3 regions of the Halobacillus sp. KGW1 genome follow, and region 2 is predicted to be linked to each of the others. Evidence: predicted binding sites of a transcription regulator. Region 2 holds the regulator's gene; each other region holds the start of a gene.
The links. Region 2 encodes Rex, which represses fermentation and respiration genes when NADH is low (regulators of the CRP and FNR family bind a similar motif). Its sites were predicted from a motif close to TTGTGAAATATTTCACAA; they were not measured.
Positions count from the first base shown of each region.

Region 1 (7,395 bases), on a different contig from region 2:
GCAGGCGGGTGTTCCGGAAGAAGCGGTCCAAACATCGCAATATACGATATTTCCGGAATATGACTACGTGGACGGGAGCCAGGTCTTTCGGGGGTATCAGGTGACCCATCTCCTTCAAATTACGATCGACCAGGTGGAACAGACCGGTTATTTAATCGATACCGCTGTCGCCAATGGGGCCAACCGTGTTTCCAGCATCACATTCACCATCAGGAATCCGGAACAGGCTTATCAACAGGCATTGACTAAAGCCCTGGCCGGTGCCGTTACCCATGCCGGGACAATGGCAGAGGCGATGGCTGTGCAGCTTGACCCGACACCGGTCCGTATGACGGAAATCAGGAGTGGAACCGAGCCCGTGCAGCCGTTCCAGAAGACGCAGATGCTCCAAGGTTCCGCCACACCGATTCAGCCGGGAACGATCGAAACATCCGCAGCCGTGGATGTGTGGTTTCAATATTTGCCTTGATCCCCACAGGTGCCTGTGGGTTTTTTTGCGTACAGCGGACATAGCAGATTCTGAAAAAGGACAATCTATGCAGAAGGTTGAAAAGAAACAAGATAATTTTTTCGAGGAAAAGGTACGTTTTTTACATAGGCGCATAAAATATAACTGAAACAAAAAAAGTTGCACTAAGGAAAAACTTCGAGTAAAATGTCGATTAGATAGTACGAGATAGAAGGAGAGGTAGTATGGAAAATGTATTATTAGCCTTCGGGCTCACATTATTTGCAGGATTGGCGACCGGGATCGGCAGCGTGCTCGCCTTTTTCACTTCCACGACAAACACAAGGTTCCTATCGCTGGCACTCGGGTTCTCGGCAGGGGTGATGATCTATGTGTCGATGGTGGAAATTTTCTTTAAAGCACAGGATTCGCTGACCAGTGCGCTCGGTGAAGTCCCTGGGAAGTGGTCGACGGTCGGTGCCTTCTTCGGCGGAATGCTCATCATTGCTCTGATTGACCGCTTGATTCCGAAAGCCGGAAATCCGCACGAAGTGAAGAAAGTCGAAGATATGAAGAGCGGCGGTGCTTCCGCTGTCCATGACCCGGCTCTTCTGAAGATGGGGACCTTCACGGCACTTGCTATAGCGATTCACAACTTTCCGGAAGGGATTGCCACGTTCACAGCTGCGCTTAATGATCCGACGCTTGGGATTGCGATTGCCGCAGCCATAGCGATCCACAACATCCCGGAGGGGATCGCTGTATCCGTACCGGTGTACTTTGCTACAGGAGATAAGAAGAAGGCGTTCAAGCTTTCCTTCTTGAGCGGGTTATCCGAACCGCTTGGTGCCATTCTCGCGTTCCTCATTCTGATGCCGTTTCTGAATGATGTCATGTTCGGAGTGTTGTTCGCCGGTGTTGCCGGAATCATGGTCTTCATTTCCCTTGATGAACTGCTTCCGGCTTCGAGACGGTACGGGGAAGCACACTTATCCATTTATGGTGTCGTAGCCGGTATGGCTGTGATGGCACTCAGCTTGTTGCTATTCATCTGAATTTTACTCATAGAAAAATCCCTTCCACTATTCAGGTGGAGGGGATTTTTCATGTCAGTATGCTTTTTCTTCGATCAGATCCTGGATGGTCCGGGCAGTCGTTTCTTTCGGCCGATGGACGAGCCGCCAGTTCAATTGAATGCCGTCCTTATGCTTACGTCCCAAGCGGATGTGGTCCTCTTCGATGGATACAGAGGTTTCCTCTGCAAGGGAGGCGAGCTTATCGGCAGCCTTTTGTTTAAACCATGCCTTTGTCTGCTCCCGCCACGCTTCCTGACGCTTCTCTTCGTTCCACTCCTGTGGGAAATGGAAGGCGAACCCTCCTTTACGGAAGGCGAAGGAAGCCTCGGTCGAGTCTGTTTCCGGATGAATCTTCAGCTTATAGGAGCGGCCAAGGTAAGGGATCCGCTGTTCCTTTTCCTTAAAATCGATCGTATCCAGGATGTATAAGTCTTCATGGGTGCCGCACCAACGATCGATGATCCAGCCGGCTTTCTTCTCGACGAAAGCGCGGATCCGTGTTTCGTCTTTATTAGAAGAAGCCGTCACCTGTACGCCGTTCAAATCGTCCATATAAATTTTGATAAACGGGACATCCGGTTTTTTATGTAGGTCATAGTGTATTTCCTTGTCATCATATACGATGGTCTGCATGAGTATTCTCTCCTTTATTCTATTAACCAGTTTAATGGAGACGGAAGATTCCGTCAAAAGTCCAAGATTGAGATAAAAGTGTTACAAATTTATTAATAAATGGAAGTAAATAGCATGTAAACGCTTGATTGTAACAAAAAGTTAACAAAGATGCGCCTGTTAATGTGAAATATTTGTGAAAGGGAGGTGAAATTCTACAAAATCTGATATAATCATTCAAGCCCTAGTAGTATGGATGAGAGTCATAGATGTCTCATTCTTGTACTTATAAATAATAGTCTGATAGGAGGGTTAAAACAAATGAAAGCTAAACATCTGCGTTCTAGATGGCTAGGACTACTTCCACTAAGCCTGGTATTGTTCCTGAGCGGCTGTGGGCAAATGACTGTGCTTAACCCGAAAGGTCCAGTGGCGGAAAGCCAGAAAGATCTAATCGTATATTCCTTATGGTTCATGCTTGGAATTGTCGTGGTTGTTTTTGCACTATTTGCGTATATGGTCATCAAGTACCGCGATCGTCCTGGTCGAGGCGATAAGGACTATGCTCCGAACCTTCACGGTAACACAGCTATTGAAGTTGTTTGGACAGTTATTCCGATCATTATCGTTACATTACTATCGATCCCGACGGTCACTACATTGTTCGACCTGGAGAAACCTCCAGAACCTGCTGCAGGAGAAGAGGCGAAAGAACCTCTGGTCGTTTATGCGACAGCAGCGGATTGGAAATGGTTCTTCAGTTATCCGGAACAGGACATTGAAACAGTGAACTACTTACACATTCCGACGGATCGTCCGATCGAATTCCGATTGACATCCGCAGACTCCATGTCCGCACTTTGGATCCCGGCACTCGGTGGTCAGAAGTACAACATGGCAGGAATGATGACGAAGCTTTATCTTCAGGCAGATGAAGAAGGGGTCTACGATGGTCGTAACTCCAACTTCAACGGAGAAGGTTTCGCAGCACAGACGTTCAAAGTTCATGCGGAAAGCGAAGAGAACTTTAACAGCTGGGTCAGCGATATCCAGAACGAGTCTCCGGAACTTACACAGGATCAATACAATGATTTGGTCAAACCTGGTCTGACAGACAAATCATCTTATTCCTCTACGCACTTGGAATTTGTTGATCACGGTACACATGAAGGAGCGTCTTACGTCGTTGACAGATACTTCGATCTTTATGGAGAGAAGCTGCACTTAGGTAACGACGAGGTTGAAACACAAGAAACATTCGATTAAGAAAGCAGGTGAGAGGACATGCACATTACTGATATATTAGTCACCGGCGAACCGCTTATTTACGGCGCTATGGTGTCGATTGCACTCGTTTCGATCGCAATCGTCTTCGTATTGACGTATTTCAAGAAATGGGGCTGGCTTTGGCGTGAATGGTTGACTACCGTCGACCATAAGAAAATCGGAATCATGTACATCCTGGCTGCACTGCTCATGTTATTCCGTGGTGGTGTCGACGCCTTAATGATGAGGATCCAGCTTGCTTTTCCAGGGCTTGGATTCCTAGATTCCCAACACTATAATGAAATCTTTACGACACACGGTACGATCATGATCATCTTCATGGCGATGCCGTTCCTTATCGGTTTGATGAACATTATCGTTCCATTGCAAATCGGAGCACGTGACTTTGCGTTCCCTTATTTGAACGCTGTCAGCTTCTGGTCGTTTGCATTCGGAGCTATTCTATTTAACATTTCCTTCGTCATCGGGGGATCACCGGACGCTGGTTGGACAAGTTACACACCGCTTGCAGGTGCGGCAATGAGTCCAGGACCGGGTCAGAACTTCTACTTGATGGGCTTACAGCTCTCGGGTATCGGTACATTGGGTACCGGAATCAACTTGATGGTAACCATCCTTAAGATGCGTGCCCCTGGTATGAAACTGTTCCATATGCCGATCTTCACTTGGTCGACATTGGTTACATGTTTCATCATCGTGTTCGCATTCCCAATCCTTACAGTAGCGCTTGCGCTGCTTACAATCGACCGTGTCTTCGGTGCTCAGTTCTTCACACTGACCGGAGAAGGACTGCCGATGATGTGGGCGAACTTATTCTGGATGTGGGGACACCCTGAGGTTTACATCGTTATTCTGCCGGCATTCGGTATCTTCTCCGAAGTCATTGCGGCTTTCGCGAAGAAACGTTTGTTCGGTTACAACGCCATGGTTTGGTCCATGATCATTATTGCACTACTAAGTTTCCTTGTTTGGGTACACCACTTCTTCACGATGGGAGCAGGCGCGTTCGTAAACTCCGTCTTCTCTGTATCGACGATGTTGATCGCTGTACCAACAGGGGTTAAAATCTTTAACTGGCTTGCGACATTGTACAAGTCGAAAATCGAAATTACCGTACCGATGCTTTGGTCTCTATCCTTCATTCCGAGTTTCGTACTCGGCGGGGTGACAGGGGTTATGCTCGGTATGGCAGCAGCGGACTACCAGTTCCATAACTCTTACTTCCTGATCGCGCACTTCCACTACGTGCTGATCGCCGGAACAGTCTTCGGTTGTTTCGCAGGTTTGACTTACTGGTATCCGAAGATGTTCGGTCATAAGATGAACGAACGTCTTGGGAAATGGGCATTCTGGTTGTTCTTTGCCGGCTTCCATGTCTGCTTCTTCCCGCAGTATTTCCTAGGTTTGGATGGAATGCCTCGTCGTTTGTTCATCACAAACGTAGTCGAGTGGCTTCCATTGAACGTCATCTCTACTGTCGGTGCATTTGGAATGGGACTTGGTTTCATCGTCTTCGTTTACAACGTTTACTACAGCTACCGCTATGCAGAACGTGAAACAAACGGCGACTCCTGGGGCCATGGACGTACGCTTGAGTGGTCTACGACAACTCCGGTACCGTTCTATAACTTTGCTACCGTACCATACGTCGATCGTATCGACCCGTATGAGCGCATGAGAGAAGAAGGTCAAACGACATTCGACGAATCGAAATTGAAGCCGATCCACATGCCGAGTTACACCGGGCAGCCGATCATCATGATGACATTCCTGTTCATCGGAAGCTTCGGTCTCGTCTTCGAGTGGATGCCTGTGGCGATCTTCGGTCTTGTTGGTGGTGTGATCATGATGATCATCCGTTCCTTCGACTACGATGACGGTTACTATGTAAGCGTCGATGAAGTGAAAAGCATCGAGCGAAAAGCGAGGGGGTTATGATATGGCTGCAGAAGAATTGAAAACAGGTCCATTAGAATACCGGACGCAAGAAGGACAGATGAGTATTCTCGGATTTTGGATTTTCCTTGGAGCCGAAGTCGTACTTTTCTCTACGCTGTTCGCAACGTATGCCGTCCTATTCGGCCGTACAGCTGATGCACCGACACCTGGTGAGTTGTTCGAGCCAGGCATCGTGTTAATCATGACGTTCCTGCTTTTGGTGAGTAGTTTCACGTGTGGACTTGCGATTCACCAAATGCGTAAAGGGAATGTCAAAGGCATGACGTTATGGATGATCATAACGCTTGCCCTTGGTTTAGGATTCCTTGGATTCGAAATCTTCGAGTTCTTCCATTATACGCACGAAGGCGCGACACTGCAGTCGGCTGCCTTCTGGTCAGCATTCTTCGTCCTTGCCGGAACCCACGGGCTTCACGTAACCCTTGGTATCGGATGGGCGATCGGACTTCTGATTCAACTAAGAAAACGCGGACTTACAACTAAGACAAGTCGAAAATTCTTTATCGTCAGTTTGTACTGGCACTTCCTGGACGTTGTGTGGATCTTCATCTTCACAGCTGTCTATCTGATAGGGATGGTGGTCTAGATGGCAGATACGTCAAAGAAAGTACCGACTAGTCACGTAATAGGATTCTTGTTATCCGTCGTTATGACGCTTGTCGCTGCTTGGGCAGCAATCAATTCCGACCTTCCAGTTGCAGTGATCATTTCAGGTATTCTGATTCTGGCGCTGCTTCAGGCTGGTGTTCAGTTGTTCATGTTCATGCACATCACAGAAAAGGGCAGCGGTGGCGGTCATGTTCCATGGAATATGATGTTCCACGGTTTCGCTCTTGCTGCGATTCTCGTAGCAGGTTCCTTATTCACGATGTCCTTCGGGTTCCAACACGGGGAACACGGAGACCACGGGGACATGGAAAACATGAATCACGAGGAAATGAATATGGACAGTGGAGAACACAGCGGGCATTAATACATCAAACAGGGGGAGAAAGTAATGGAACAGAAACAGCAGATGGACAATGAGCAGGCACCAATGATCGGAGGCTTGCAGTGGAAGCATATGATCGGGTTTGTTCTATGTGTCGTATTGGCGGCTTTCTCTCTTACAGGTGCGATGTATTCTCATTATGAACCGACTTTCGTTCTCTATATCCTGAGCGGTGTCGCTTTTGTTCAGGCGATGATTCAGCTGTTCAAAGCGCAGCCGATCGAGGATCAATAACAGAAAGGCCTCTTCCTTAATAGTAAGGAAGAGGCTTTTTTTTATGAGGAGGGGCGTGCTGCAAAAAAAGATCGCTTTTTGCGCGCGTCAGGCAGTCTTCTTGCAGCTTTCCTCTTCCAACTTTAATTCGCTTTTCTTTTTCTCCCAGAAAAGACCCCTTACCGGCAGGCGGTAAGGGGTCTTTTCACTTCGCTGAATTATATTTTGTCCGGCGCTTCGATTTTCTCTTGAAGTGCTTGTTTGTAGATCGGGCCTTCTTTGACGGTTGCTATGAAGAACATCACCCATCCGATATGTGTACCGATGAGGGCGAGGTAGAACATCGTCCATGTCGGTGAGAATGCGGTAGGTGTTGTATAAAGGAGTACTTGGAAGTAATAGACCCACATGCCCATAAGCAAGACAGAATGAACGATCGCAAAAGCAGGTTTCTTCATCATCAGAAACAAAATCGGAGTCACTGTCGCCAACAACAAGAACATGGATGCTACACCCATTATATTCATCTCCTTTGTTACACTAGTTTGTGTAAACGGTTTCTTTGTATTCATTGTAACAGAAATTTCTTATTTTGGACACAAAATGTTCGAAATTTATTTAAAAATAGGCTTGCTTATTGCTGTGACCCTTGATAATACAGGCTTTGAGCTTGTTCATATTTAGGAATAAAAAGTGTCTGAAGGCAGAAATATCCTCCAAAAAAAGGGCGGGGTCCTTCCGTATGATTTGATGGTTTTTTAGAAAAATAACATTGCAATCGCTTACTTTAGTTTTGGCTTTTTTTCGCC
Region 1 is NZ_LSOC01000002.1:365,990-373,384, forward strand. Features, by position in the region: gene AXG56_RS02535 (SIMPL domain-containing protein) at 1-469, shown strand, start outside; gene zupT (zinc transporter ZupT) at 694-1,503, shown strand; gene AXG56_RS02545 (YgjP-like metallopeptidase domain-containing protein) at 1,558-2,157, opposite strand; gene qoxA (cytochrome aa3 quinol oxidase subunit II) at 2,458-3,402, shown strand; gene qoxB (cytochrome aa3 quinol oxidase subunit I) at 3,421-5,361, shown strand; gene qoxC (cytochrome aa3 quinol oxidase subunit III) at 5,363-5,968, shown strand; gene qoxD (cytochrome aa3 quinol oxidase subunit IV) at 5,969-6,355, shown strand; gene AXG56_RS02570 (hypothetical protein) at 6,380-6,607, shown strand; gene AXG56_RS02575 (hypothetical protein) at 6,805-7,104, opposite strand.
Region 1: a site for Rex is predicted at 2,320-2,337, ahead of qoxA (cytochrome aa3 quinol oxidase subunit II). Genes of this name have one in related genera too.

Region 2 (7,395 bases):
CGAGTGCGGCTTCCAGCACCTCTTTACTGTCGAGGTCCAAGTGGTTGGTCGGCTCATCCAGAATCAAGAAGTTCGCTTCCTGCATCATCAGCTTGGCGAGGGAGAGACGTGCCTTCTCTCCACCGCTCAAGGCAGAGACCGGCTTCAGGACATCTTCGCCTGAGAAAAGGAAGTTTCCGAGAATGGTCCGGATATCCCTCTCATTTTTCATCGGGTAATCGTCCCATAGCTCATTCAGAACGGTCTTCGTGGAATTCAACTTATTCTGTTCCTGATCGTAGTAACCGATCTGGACGTTCGTGCCGATCAGCTTGTCTCCTTTGACGGCTTCCAAATCGCCGATGATCGTCTTAAGGAGGGTGGTCTTTCCGACCCCGTTCGGACCGACGAGGGCCACCGAATCGCCTCGGTTCAGATCAAGGGATACTTTGTCGAAAAGGTTCGTATCGCTGTCCGGATAACGGAACGCATAGTCTCTCAGTTTCAGCACATCGTTTCCGCTGCGCTTCGCCACTTGGAAGCTGAACTTCGCGGATTGGTTATCGTCTTTCGGTTTTTCCAGCCGGTCCATTTTCTCCAGCTGTTTGCGCCGGCTCTGGGCGCGCTTCGTCGTCGTCGCACGGACGATGTTCTTCTGGATGAAGTCCTCCATCCGTTTGATCTCTTCCTGCTGCTTCTCGAATCGCTTCATTTCCTGCTCGAAGTCGGCTTCTTTCTGTTTCAGGTAGTTACTGTAGTTGCCGTGATACTTCTTAGAGGATTGGAAGGCGATCTCGTAGACCGTGTTGACGATCTTATCGAGGAAGTAGCGGTCGTGGGAAACGATGACGACCGCACCTTGGTAGCCCTGCAGGTACCCTTCGAGCCAGGAGATCGTATCGATGTCCAGGTGGTTGGTCGGTTCATCGAGAATAAGCACGTCCGGCTTCTTCAACAGCAGCTTCCCGAGTGCCAGCCTCGTCTTCTGGCCGCCGCTTAAGGACGTGATCGGTGTATCCCAGTTGAAATGCTGGAAATTCAGCCCGTTCAGTACCGAGCGGATATCCGCTTCGTATTGGTATCCGCCTGCGTTCTTGAAGTATTCCTGCTTGCGGTCATAATCGGTCAATAACTGCTGGTAGCGCTCCTGATCCGAGATCAGGTCAGGGTCTGCCATGTTCGCTTCCATCGCGCGCAGCTCTTTCTCCAAGTCCTTCAGATGGAGGAAGACTTTCTCCATTTCATTCCAGATCGTTTCGTCGGACTGCAGGCCTGTGTTTTGAGCGAGATATCCGAGCGTCGTTTCCTTCGGCATGAAGATGTTTCCTTCATCATAGCTCATCTCGCCGGCCATCATCTTCAGCAGGGTCGACTTTCCTGCACCGTTTCTGCCGACAATGGCGATCCGGTCGTTCTTTTGTACTTCCAGTTTAATATTAGATAAAATCAATTCAGCGCCGAAACGCTTTTCCAATTGATTCAACTGCATGAGAATCATGTCGTTTCACCTCGATAAATCAAGTGTATATCATCGGTGAGCCTGCTAGCAACAGAAGCCCTCGCGAGATTGTGAAAACTTTAACGACTTCCCTGTGATTTTTTGTTAAAATGAAACTAGTGTTGCCGCCTGCGGCATGACCAATCACATAAAAGGGGTAGTTGGAGATGGCGGAATTCAGTCATTTTAATGAGCAGGGCCGGGCACGGATGGTCGATATATCAGAGAAAAACGATACGGTCCGGACGGCTGTTGCGAGAACGAGTGTGGAAGTGAAGGAAGAAATATACGAGAAGATTACCAACCAGACAATGGCCAAAGGGGACGTGCTCGCGGTCGCCCAAGTCGCCGGAATCATGGCAGCGAAGAAAACGTCGGATTGGATTCCGATGTGTCATCCGCTTTCCTTGAAGGGAATCGATGTATCCTTCGATTGGGAAACAGGGGAAACGAAAAAGCTGCTGATCGAGGTTTCCGTGAAGACGAAGGGAAGCACCGGGGTAGAAATGGAAGCGCTAACGGCCGCTTCTGCCACAGCATTGACGGTTTATGATATGTGTAAAGCAGTAGATAAAGGCATGGTCATCGGTCCGACTTACCTTGCAGAGAAAACCGGAGGGAAGAACGGAGATTACCGAAGAAATGACGAGTAAAGGAGCAGAGAGACGACAATGGATATAGAACAAGCGAAAATCCCTCAGGCGACAGCGAAGCGGCTTCCGTTATATTACCGTTTCCTGAACAACCTGCACAGCCAGGGGAAACTGCGGGTGTCATCGAAAGAATTGAGTGAGGCGGTCAAAGTCGATTCCGCAACCATCCGCCGTGATTTCTCCTATTTCGGAGCCCTCGGGAAGAAAGGTTATGGTTACAATGTCGAGTACCTGCTTTCCTTCTTTCGGAAGACGCTGGATCAGGACGAGACGACACGTGTCGCGCTGATTGGTGTCGGGAACCTGGGAACGGCTTTCCTTAATTACAATTTCACGAAGAACAATAATACAAAGATCGAGATTGCCTTCGATGCGAGTGAGAATCGGATCGGGAGTGAAGTCGGCGGGGTGGAGGTCCATCACATCGATGATCTGGAGAAGAAGATCGGCGATTTGAAGGTCGCGATTCTGACGGTTCCTGCCTCAGAGGCGCAGGCGATCACCGACCGTCTCGTCGAGGGCGGAATATCGGGTATCCTGAACTTCACGCCGGCCCGGATCAACGTGCCGTCTGATGTGAGGGTGCATCATATCGATCTTGCGATTGAGCTTCAAGCGCTCGTCTACTTTTTGAAGCATTATCCGTTGGATGGAAAAATAGAGGATTGAAAAAAAGATGCCGGCTCCGGCATCTTTTTTTGTTATTCTTATTCGGTTTCTTCTTTCCATTTCTTATCGATCAGCATTTTACCCGGCCACGTGTAGGCCATGATGCCGCCGTCGACCGTGATGTCCTCTCCGGTTACATAGGAGCTGTCGTCACTGGCGAGGAAAAGGGCGACGGATGCGATTTCATCCGGGCTTCCAAGTCGGCCGAGTGGAGTGATCCACTTGTTGGCATCACGGAATTCCTGTCCTTCCTTATCTTCCTTCGAACCGGCAAGGCCGTCTACAAGCGGTGTCTCAATCGTACCGGGAGCGATGGAGTTGACGCGGATGCCGTCCCGGGCGTAGTCGATTGCCATCGCACGGGTGAAGTTCGTGATTCCGCCTTTCGCCGCGTTATAGCCGGAGCGGTCGAGGTCAGCAGCTCTTCCGGACATGGAAGATGTGTTGATGATCGATCCGCCGTTATCCATCATTAATGGAAGCAGGTATTTGCTCGTCAGGAACGTTCCGCGCAGATCGACAGCGATGATCCGGTCGAAGAGATCGACAGGATATTCGTGCACTTTGCCGCCTTCTTCGTCGATCCCTGCGTTGTTGAACAGGACATCGATGTTGCCATATGTCTTCTTCAGGTAATCAGCAAATGCTGAAACGCTGTCCTCTTTCGATACGTCGAGCGTGTACGTCTCCGCCTCGCCGCCTTCGTTATGAATTTCATCCACCGTCTTCTTCACGGCATCGACATTGATGTCGGCACAGACCACCGTCGCGCCTTCCTTTGCGAATAATTTCACGGTTGCCGCTCCGATTCCTGTCGCAGAACCGGTCACGACAGCTACTTTGTTATCTAAACGTCCCATAAATGGTTCGCCTCCTTGTGTGATTCTTCTTTGTTATACCCACCTTGAAAAACGTTATAAACATAGGCGGGAGAAGGGAAGCGATTACAAAGAAAAAAAGATTCCGCTCTCGTAAATCGGTCGAGCGGCGATTAGAGTTGCAGGATGGTGGTATAGTAACTAGGTAATTAAGGAGGTAAGGTACGATGAAACGATTACCTAATAAGTGGCTCGTCGTCGTGTCTGTCCTGTTCGGAACCTTCACCGTCATTCTGAACAACAGCATGCTGAATCCGATTCTGCCACGTTTTATAGAAATATTCGATTCCAATGCCGTCTCTGTCGGATGGATTTTGACGATCTTCATGGTCGCGATGGGGATGACGATGCCGTTGACCGGCTACTTCGGCGACCGGTTCGGGAAGAAAAAGGTGTACCTGTCCGGGCTTTGTCTCTTCCTTGTCGGCTCACTGTGCGGCTTCTTCTCCTCGACGCTCTCGATGGTAATCGTCTCCCGGGCCATCCAGGGCATAGCCGGTGGTCTGATGCTGCCGATCGCCATGGCGCTCATCTTCCAGTCCTTCCCCAGGCACGAACGGGGCCTTGCTGTCGGCGTGTACGGCATCGCCGCTATGGTCGCCCCCGCAATCGGACCGACGATCGGCGGGTTTCTCATCCAATACGTCGACTGGCCTTGGCTCTTCGCCTTGAACATTCCGTTTGGCCTGACGGGACTCGTCCTCTCTTCGAAATACCTGGAGCGGACGGAAACCCATCCCGAAAAGAAATTCGACCTTGTCGGATTTCTTATTGTATCGCTCGGCATCGGAGGCCTGCTGTTTGCACTCGGAAGAGGGAGGACGCTGGATCATCTCCTGGACCCGATCAACATCGTCCTTATCGTCGTCGGACTCGCAGCCGTCGTGCTGTTCGTTTTCTACGAGAACCGACAGGACGATCCGCTGTTGAACTTGTCGGTGTTCCGGGTCCCGACTTATGCGGCGTCGATTGTCGTTACATCCGCCGCCTCGATCGGACTCTTCTCCGGGATCTTCCTGCTGCCGCTGTTGATCCAGAACGTCTACGGCTGGAGTGAAGTGATGACGGGGCTCTTATTCCTGCCGGCAGCGGCTGCGAGCGGTGTATTCATGTCGCTCGGAGGAAGAATCCTTGATAAAAAGGGGCCGCGCTATGTCGTCCCGCCGGGGCTTGCCATCATGGCGGCAGCGACGTTCGCCCTCGGCTTCCTTCACCTGTCGACACCCTACTGGCTGATCCTGTTGTTGAATACAGTCCGCGGCGTCGGGATGGGGATGGGCAATATGCCGGCGACGACGTCCGGCATGAACAGCATCCCGGATCATCTCGTCGCGCAAGGGTCCGCGATGAACAACATCATCCGCCAGATGTCGTCCTCGATAGGCATCGTCTTTTTCTCTGTCTATTATGAAGTGCGGAGGGCGCAGATCCAGGCGGCTTCCGACATCGACCTCCAGGCCGCCACGCTGCAGACGCTGAATGAAGCCTTCCTCGTCTCCGGCGTCGTCCTCGTCCTTGCCATTCCTTTCTCCTTTATACTAAAAGGAGCACAGGCCGACTCGAAGGAATAGGAGGTTTTGGAAGGTATGAAGATAAAGATAGCGAAGGGCAGGAACTGGTATTGTGGTGCTGTGTTTGACATAAAGGGCTCCGGGAAAGCCTTTCCTTTCCCGGAGCCCGCTTCTCACGTCTGATGCCCACTATACAAGACATAAAAAAGCAGGAGCTCCGCAGCTCCTGCTTTTGTTATTCTTTCTTATTTTTTGCCTGCTGTATTTTCCTGTGAAGATTAAACAGCCGGATGGCGACGGCGATGTTGACGGTCGCGACCGACGCCAGGATGATGGTCATCGCATTCCACACGGTCTCACCGGCCGACTGGGCCGCAATATACGTGAAGGCGACGCCCATGGAAAGGTAGAGCATGGCCATGAACATTGGTGATGTTCTCATAATTATAAAAAGCCTCCAATAAAGATGGTCTCCAATTGTTCCTGCATCCTTCTGATGTCTTCCTCCGTGAGGAAGTACTGCGTGATGACAACGAACGAGTTCATCGCCATATGTGCCACGATTGGTGTAATAATTCGTTTTGTTTTGACATACAGGAAGGCGAATACGACTCCCATGGAGAAGTAGACTAGCATGTGGGTGAAATCAAAGTGAAAAGCACCGAAGATCAAGGACGATACGAGAACGGCTAAGAAAAAGTTCGTTCGTTTATAGATCGACCCGAAAATGATTTTACGGAAGAGGATTTCCTCCGTAATCGGTGCAAACACGACCGGAAGCAGGATGAACAGCGGCGACTGACGCGCAATCTCCATCAATCCCATCGTATTCTCGGACCCTGCCGGCACATCGAACAGCTGCGATTCGATCGTAGCTGCAATCGCCTGGGCGAACAACGCCAGGAATACACCCGCAATCGACCAAAGCACGACAGACCCGGCCGAAGAACGATCGCTTCTCGTCATTTCTTCCCGAAGATCAGGCTTCAGCAGAATCAAGATGATGATCGTCGCGATCGTGAAGCTGGCGACGGACCAGACGGCGACGGCATCATACCTTCCCATACCGAGAGCCACCAGAAGCGGTGCACCGGCAAGGGCGGATAACTGTGTAATAACATAAGTCAGAATGATATACCAATAACGGTTTGGCATAAATTCACGGCTCCTTTTATATAACAGTAAACGGGTCAAGACAACGTCCGCCCGTGAACCTCAATATCCATACTTTATGTATTTTATCACAGTTTCAAAACCTCACGTAAGAAATAAGGGTTATCGTACGAATATTGTCGAAAAAGAAGCAAAAAAATTGTGTAGTTCCTACTTGAAAAACGAAGGCAGATTTATTATTATAATAACTGTGTTAGCACTCACCAACATCGAGTGCTAATAAACGACAAAAAATTTGAAACAACCATATCAAGGAGGGTGTCCTAATTGTTAAAGCCACTTGGTGATCGTATTGTTATTGAACTAGTTGAGGAAGAACAAACTACTGCAAGCGGAATCGTACTTCCGGATTCAGCGAAAGAAAAGCCGCTCGAAGGTAAAGTCGTCGCTGTCGGTTCCGGCCGTGTGACAGAAAACGGAGAAAAAGTAGCGCTTGAAGTTGCAGAAGGCGACCGCGTCATCTACTCCAAGTTCGCAGGTACAGAAGTGAAATACGAAGGCAGCGAATTCTTGATTCTGCGCGAATCAGATGTACTGGCTGTCATCCAGTAGTCACTTTCTTTCTATAAATACTTAGAAATACGATTTTAATGAGGAGGGCATTTTTAAATGGCTAAAGAAATCAAATTTAGTGAAGACGCACGACGCTCCATGCTTCGTGGTGTTGATACATTAGCAGATGCTGTAAAAGTAACACTCGGACCAAAAGGACGTAACGTCGTTTTGGATAAAAAATACGGTTCTCCACTGATCACGAACGATGGTGTGACTATCGCGAAAGAAATCGAATTGGAAGACCAGTTCGAAAACATGGGAGCACAGCTCGTTTCTGAAGTAGCTTCCAAAACAAACGATGTAGCCGGGGACGGTACGACTACAGCGACCGTTCTTGCACAAGCAATGATCCGTGAAGGACTGAAGAACGTCACTTCCGGTGCGAATCCAGTAGGAATCCGCCGTGGAATTGAACAAGCAACAGCTGTTGCTACAGAAGAACTTCGCAAAATCTCCAAGCCGATCGAAGGCCGCGAGTC
Region 2 is NZ_LSOC01000004.1:522,366-529,760, reverse strand. Features, by position in the region: gene AXG56_RS17355 (ABC-F family ATP-binding cassette domain-containing protein) at 1-1,477, opposite strand, end outside; gene moaC (cyclic pyranopterin monophosphate synthase MoaC) at 1,645-2,130, shown strand; gene AXG56_RS17345 (redox-sensing transcriptional repressor Rex) at 2,149-2,799, shown strand; gene AXG56_RS17340 (SDR family oxidoreductase) at 2,838-3,659, opposite strand; gene AXG56_RS17335 (MDR family MFS transporter) at 3,845-5,248, shown strand; gene AXG56_RS17330 (YdiK family protein) at 5,424-5,630, opposite strand; gene AXG56_RS17325 (CPBP family intramembrane glutamic endopeptidase) at 5,633-6,343, opposite strand; gene groES (co-chaperone GroES) at 6,629-6,913, shown strand; gene groL (chaperonin GroEL) at 6,971-7,395, shown strand, end outside.

Region 3 (7,395 bases), on a different contig from region 2:
CTCGCTACCCTCGCGCTTATACCCTATTACGCACCGTATCCTTATTATTCCTACCCGTACCCATACTATTATTGACCTATCTCGTCCTATGAATCTTATCTCCATTATAAAACCCCCTCCGCTTCCAAAGCCGGAGGGGGGTTTTTTGGTATTACAAAAAGATGTCCTTCTCTACCTGCTTCCATTCGTAAAAATGTCCGCGTTTTCTCATTAATGTCTCATAAGACCCTGTTTCTATCACCATACCCTGGTCCATCACTATGATTTGATCCATCTTCTCCAGGCCGGACAGACGATGGCTAACAAGGATGACCGTATCACGCTCGGCTTTCTGATAGAGATGCTTATAAATAGATTGTTCTGTCAAAGCATCAACGGAAGAGGTTGGTTCATCAAGCATCCACCACTTCTCCCCTTTCAAAAATGCTCTGGCAATTGCAAGACGCTGTTTCTCTCCGCCGGACAAGTTTTCCCCTTTTTCAAGAACGACCTGTTCAAGAGAAAAATCCAGCCCGACATCTTTCAAAGCCTGCTTCATCTCCAACTGTGTCAAACCGTCCCTTGCAATGGCCAAGTTCTCTTCGATTGTGCCATAAAAGTAGTGGTTTTCTTGTAGAACCACATTACTCCGCGCCCATACGCTTTCTTCCTTAACCTGCTCGATCGGCACGCCGTTCACTTTTACACCCCCCTGATCTGGCAGCTGAAAGTGAAGCATAAGCTGCAGTAATGTAGACTTCCCCGACCCACTCGCTCCGACGATGGCCGTCTTGGATCCGGCCGGAATAGAGAGGGACACGTCGGATAAAGCCTTTCTTTCTTCATTAGGAAACGTGTAATCGACATGTTCAAATTCGATGGCTGGAGCACCTGATTCAACGTTTAACTCGGACGTAGTAGGTACACTCTCTTCCTCTGTGATGGTAAAGAGTCGTTCAGCTGCACGCTTGCTGTCATCCAGATGCGAAGGTAGAACGGCCATTGGTGTCGCATTTTCAAAAACCGTCAACGATATCATGACAAGCATGGCAAGGAAAAGACCATTGAGATCCCCTCGGGCAACAAGATATGCCCCGACGCCTAGCACAACCCAGGAGACGATAAGGGATACTCCTGTGTTCCATGACAGACTGGCAAGCATCGCTTTTCCGTCCCGTTCCTGTTCATGAATATACGTTCCCGCTGCCTCACGCAAGCTGTTCTCTCTTCCTTCCAATTGCTGATAAATCTTTAAATCCCGGAATCCATACAGAAATTCTGTCGCTTCAGTGGACAGAGCCCCGCGAGCGGTTCGCACACGGCTCCCTAACTTCCGCTGCTTTACTGCATACCAGGACGGGATGAAGAGGCCGGTGACAACAAGCCCCCCCAACAGAACAAGCGCCACAGGCAAGCTGAAAATAGCCGTGAATACGATCGTTGCAAGGAAGATAATCACAAGGACGACCGGCGGATAGTAAACGCGCAGAAAGAAGTTCTGCAGGCTTTCAACGTCCCCGACTATTCTGGCTAATAAGTCTCCACTCCGATATCTCCGAAAAATCCGGGGTGCATGAGGCTCCAGTCTTTTATAGAATGCTAAACGGATATTACTCAATATGGTAAACGTAGCCCTGTGTGAAAAATACCGCTCTGCATATCTGCCAAGCGCTCTGGCGAAGCCGAACAGTTTCAAGAAAGCAATCATGACAGTCAAGGCGTACAACGGTGGAATCAGTGCTGCACGGGAAATTAGATAGCCGCTTGAGGCAAACAGACCCACCGCGGACATTCCGGCAAGAAATCCGAAAAGAACAGATAAGACGATGTCTCTCTTTTCCTTGACGACCAGGTGGATGACTTCTCTCAATTCTTTCATCACGTGCTGTCTCCTTTCTGTACAGTCACCATCCGTCTATATTCAGGAACCTCTTGAAGCAGCGCTTCATGGGTCCCGAGGCCAACCTGTTCCCCTTTATCAAGAAATAAAATTTGGTCAGCGTTTTTGATGGTGTGCAGACGGTGGGCCACTGTAATGATCGTAGAGTACTCTGCCAATGCAGCTATGGAATGCTGAAGAACCCGTTCCGTCTTTAGGTCAAGGCCGGTTGTCGGTTCATCAAACAAGATGATCGATGGTTTCTTCAGAAAAGCCCGTGCGATTGCCAGCCTCTGTTTTTCCCCGCCGGAAAGGCCGCGTCCTCCCTCTCCAACAGGAGTGTCATACCCTTGATCCAGCGATTCAATTAAATCTGATATACCGGCCTTACGCGCCGCTTCCCTGATCTCTTCCATCGAGTGACGACCGTTGTCACCGATTGCGATATTCTCTGCCATTGTCCCGGAGAATAGATACGGATTCTGGGAAATGTAACTGACACGTCTGAACCAATCTTCCTCATGATAAGAAAATAATGATTTTCCATTTACAATAATTTCGCCCTTCTGAGGTTTTACGAGACCCGCAAACATATGGAGAGCGGTCGTCTTTCCTGCGCCACTCTTTCCCACGATCGCCAATTGCGTTCCTGACGGTAATTTTAAGTTAAGGTCCTGGAGAGAGAACCCTTCCCCGTATTGAAAAGAGACCTCTTTGAACTCTATAAGCGGAGGAGCATCAGTGACCAGCCTTTCTTCTCCCCAGTTCAAGTCCTCTTCCTCTTTTTCCAGTTCCGCAGCCAGTTGATTGGCGGCACCGGCACTCCCTCTCCCTGTATGGAACGCGCTGCCGAAATCTTTTAATGTTAAGTAAAACTCCGGAGCAAGTATAAGAATGAAGAAACTGGAGAAGAAGGATATTTGTTCATAAACGACCAATCGAATTGCAATTTCCAATGCAATCAGTCCAATGCTTAACATAGAAATAAATTCGAGCATCAAAGAGGATACAAACGCCACCTTCAATACTTCCATCGTGGCATCCCGAAAACCGTGACTGCTTGTTTCAATTTCCTTCACCTGCTGTTTGGAACGTCCAAACAATTTAAGCGTTGTAAGACCCTGCAGTGTATCGAGGAATTTCCCGGAGAAGGCAGACAGCTTCTCCATTTGTTCTTCCGATTTCTTCTTCGTCATCACGCCGATAATCGCCATAAATAATGGAATAAACGGTGCGGTAATGATCATGATCAATCCAGAATATAAATGTTCCGCAAATACAACAATCAAGATCATAAAAGGAATGATCATCGTCTGAATCATTTGTGGCAGATAACTACTATAATAACCGTCGATTTCATCTACGGAATCCATAAGGACACTTACTTTACGCCCGGATTGACCTTCCATTGCGGACTGCAGCGGATTCCTGGTGAACTTAGACAGCACCTGCCTGCGAAAATATCGTTTCGAATCTGCTGCCATTTTCACTCCAATTCTTCCGTTCCACCATGTGAAGAATGTGCGTCCTGCCAACACCAGTAATAAGCCCGCAAGAAGCGGCACAATCTCCCCGAAGCTTTCGTTACCGAGAAAGATCCGGTCGACAATCGCTACGAAGAAATAGGATTGACCAATAATGGTTGCCCCGATCAGGAAGGAGGTTACAATCAATGCCCATAGCACACCTTTATTACGAAAAGCTACACGGCTTAGTTGCTTCATAGCTGTTCATTAGCTCCTTATATGCATTTTTGTGAAAAACTTCACATTATCTACATTATAATTCATATCTTTGACGGTTTCTAAAGAAAAGGCGCCGGATTTTGTGACAATTCTGTATCATCGTCCCCTTTTCCAAACACTGTCATACCTTTCTTTTCCCTTTACGAATAAAAGGGGGAATGGGAGGTCATTCTACAGGAAGTATTTATCTTTTTTTATGATTTTTCATGCTTTTTTCGACTATTCCCTATTCTTTTCGACATTATCAGCTAATTTTTTGCAAATTTTCAACATTAACATGTTTATAATTTGCTGTCAAAGGAAAAATAAAAATGAATCTTGCATAACCTATGGGATAGCAAGGCTCAGTACATATTCAAAAAAGATTAAATTTTGACAAGCAGATTATATTCGTTAAGATAAGTTTGTAAAGAAAAAATTTAATGAACTTTACTGCATGCGTGGCGAGGAGGTTTTTAATGACCAAGAATCATGAAGATGACTCCAGAGACGTCATCGAGAATGCCAAAGCCTTAGTCATCGACTCCATAGCAGAAACGATGGATTTGTATGGCGTGACGCGGAGTGCCGGAACCCTTTATGGAACGATGTACTTCGAAAAGGACATGACCCTCGATGAAATGCGTGAGAAACTCGGAATGAGTAAGCCGAGCATGAGCACAGGAGTGAAGAAGCTCCAAAGCTACAGCATCGTCAAGCAGACATTCCGAAAAGGAACACGCCGTCAGACATTTGTCGCAGAAAAAGATTTCTTCAACTTCTTCTCCAATTTCTTCTCAAGAAAATGGATCAGAGAAGCGAAGATCAATATGGATGCCGTAAAAAAGGCACAAGCTGAACTGGAAATGATCATGAATTCTACGGATATTGATGAGGACACCAGATTTGAAGCAGAGCGGATCCACCGTCAGTTGGAAGGATCCAAGCCTTATTATAAATGGCTGTTGAAGTTAGTCGATTCCATAGAAAGTGGAGAGATTTTCGAGTACATCCCTATTGATTCTGAAGAATAATTGTTTCTATGCGCCTCTCAAAAATAACAGAACATGTTATTTCAGGGGAGACGTATGCGCGCTGTGATTTGCAGAAAATTCAAAAAACTACAAGGAGTGATATCATTGCAACCGTCAAATCAATCGAAGTCCTTCTTGGCTAAGAACGGACCGGCTATTTTGCTTGCAACACTGTTAGGTATATTTGTCCTCTACATCGCCTTCACAAATGAAAACATCCAATGGGGCGGATTCATCGCCATGATTGCCTTTTATGCCCTCGTTTACTACATCGGTGCTATCTTCGCTACTAAAAAATCCGGATCTCTCGAAGACATGATGGTCGCTGACCGCAGCATGCCGCTCGGCGTCGCCATGTTTACAATGGCCGCTACCTGGGTCGGTGGTGGTTACATCAACGGGACGGCGGAATCCACTTATGCCGACGGAATCGTATGGGCCCAGGCGCCTTGGGGCTATGCACTAAGTTTGATCATTGGTGGTATCTTCTATGCCCGTAAGATGCGCCGTTATGAATTCATGACCATCCTCGATCCACTTGAACAACGTTTTGGTAAGAAAATGGCAGGTGTTCTGTACCTACCTGCGCTCCTTGGTGAGATGTTCTGGAGTGCCGCTATCCTGACAGCACTTGGTACAACGTTTGGAACCATTCTGAATATCGACTTCACTACCTCTATCATTCTTTCCGGTATCATCGCTATCGCTTATACTGTAGCCGGAGGTATGTGGGCCGTTGCTTATACAGACGTGTTCCAAATGGCTATTCTGCTTATCGGTCTTATCCTGGTCGTGCCTTTCACATTAGGACATGTAGGTGGACTGGATGCCGCATGGAGCGGTTACAAAACAGAGTTCGGAAGTTACGCCAACCTGTTCCCTCCGCTGAACGGCTGGCAGGACCCTGAATGGGGCAATTACTTCTGGAACTGGATCGACTACGCATTGCTGCTTATATTCGGTGGAATTGCCTGGCAGGTATATTTCCAGCGTGTCCTTTCCGCTAAAAGTGAGAAGACAGCTATGTGGCTTTCCATCACAGCAGGTGTCATCTGTATCATCGCTGCCATTCCAGCTGTGTTGATCGGTGTCGTTGGAGTCAATATCGACTGGGCATCCATGGGTATCCCAACGCCTGAAAACGCATCTGTCATTTTGCCGCACGTTCTTCGATATCTGACTCCTGAACTGGTATCAGCCATCGGACTTGGTGCACTTGCAGCTGCTGTTATGTCATCCATGGACTCCTCGATCCTATCTGCCTCTTCTATGGCATCCTGGAACGTGTATCGTCCATTGATCAACCCAAATGCAGACTCAGACAAACTGAAGAAAGTCATTAAGCGTACCATCATCATCGTTGGTGTCGGATCCATGATTATCGCCTTGAACGTAAAGAGTGTCTACACTCTCTGGTATCTGGCCTCCGACCTTGTTTACACAATCTTGTTCCCTCAACTGACAATGGCATTGTTTTATAAGAATGCCAACCTTTACGGATCGATCGCCGGTTTTGCGGTTTCCCTCTTCCTTCGTCTTGGAGGCGGAGAGCCAGCACTAGGTCTCCCGGCATTCCTACCGTACCCGATGATCGAAGACGGCATCGTCCTCTTCCCATTCCGTACGACAGCATGTATCGCGGCCTTCCTTATGATCTTCATCGTCTCTGAATTGACGAAGAAGAAATGTGCTCCGCGGTCACTCATCCTGCCGGAACACAAACGACAAGAAAATAACGCGTAACAACAGAAGCACCCGGGTTTCCGGGTGCTTTTTTATATCACCTGATGAAATATTGAACATATCCCACCAATATACATACAGACGCCCACTCCACTCTTTCTTATGATGGAGATGAGGTGAAGTTATGTATCGAATACTATGGAAAAACAGAAATGTGCGTTTTTATTTATTAGGCGGAAGCATATCACGACTTGGCGACAGCTTAGCTGCAATGGCCTTTTTGTTTCTTGCCCATGACCTGACGGGGTCCGCGGCCCATACGACAGCCATGGCAGCAGCAGAAACCGCTCCCTATTTACTTTTCGGATTAATCGGCGGAGCAATAGCGGATGCCCTGCCCAAGAAGAAGCTGTTGATCATCCTGGATCTCCTCCGTATTCCCTTGGTCGCGTCCATCCTGCTGCTCCATTATGCAGATGCGTTGTCCTTCGGCGCCCTTCTTATCATCAGCTTTCTTCTCCAGTCAATCGGCTGTTTCTTCAATCCGGCACACCGTGCTGTCCTGCCTATGATTACAAAGGAGGAAGAACGTTCTGCCGCCAACAGCCTTTACGACACCATGACTAGAGGCGTTACAATAGGGACGCCTCTTCTATCGATCCTCATCATTGAAACCATGGGAGTGGTCCACTTCTTCAGTTTAGATGCGTTGACCTATGTATGGAGTGTCCTATGCCTTGCGCAGATCATAATGGTAGAAAAGCGAAGTACAAAGTTCTCGATCCGTTCCATCGCACCTTCTATCGGGTCCTTTCTTAAGTGGGCGGGAAGAATGCCGACTATCCGAAGCCTTTTTTTCTTCACGTTTTATACGGTGTTTATGAATACGTGGGTATGGCAGGTGGGATTGCTGCTCGCCCTTATGGAGGCAGGACCGGACGGGGAGCTGTGGTACAGCGGAATTCAAGGAGTATTCGGTGCAGTCGTCATTATAACCAATCTACTCGCCCCGCTATTCATTCAGAAATGGGGGCTGCACCACTATGTAATCGGTGCAGCCGTTTGGGGAACCGGTATTTTGTATTACGGCGCTTTC
Region 3 is NZ_LSOC01000006.1:69,823-77,217, forward strand. Features, by position in the region: gene AXG56_RS18345 (hypothetical protein) at 1-75, shown strand, start outside; gene cydC (thiol reductant ABC exporter subunit CydC) at 152-1,858, opposite strand; gene cydD (thiol reductant ABC exporter subunit CydD) at 1,858-3,582, opposite strand; gene AXG56_RS18360 (GbsR/MarR family transcriptional regulator) at 4,062-4,616, shown strand; gene AXG56_RS18365 (sodium:solute symporter family protein) at 4,776-6,359, shown strand; gene AXG56_RS18370 (MFS transporter) at 6,484-7,395, shown strand, end outside.
Region 3: a site for Rex is predicted at 3,612-3,629, ahead of cydD (thiol reductant ABC exporter subunit CydD). Genes of this name have one in related genera too.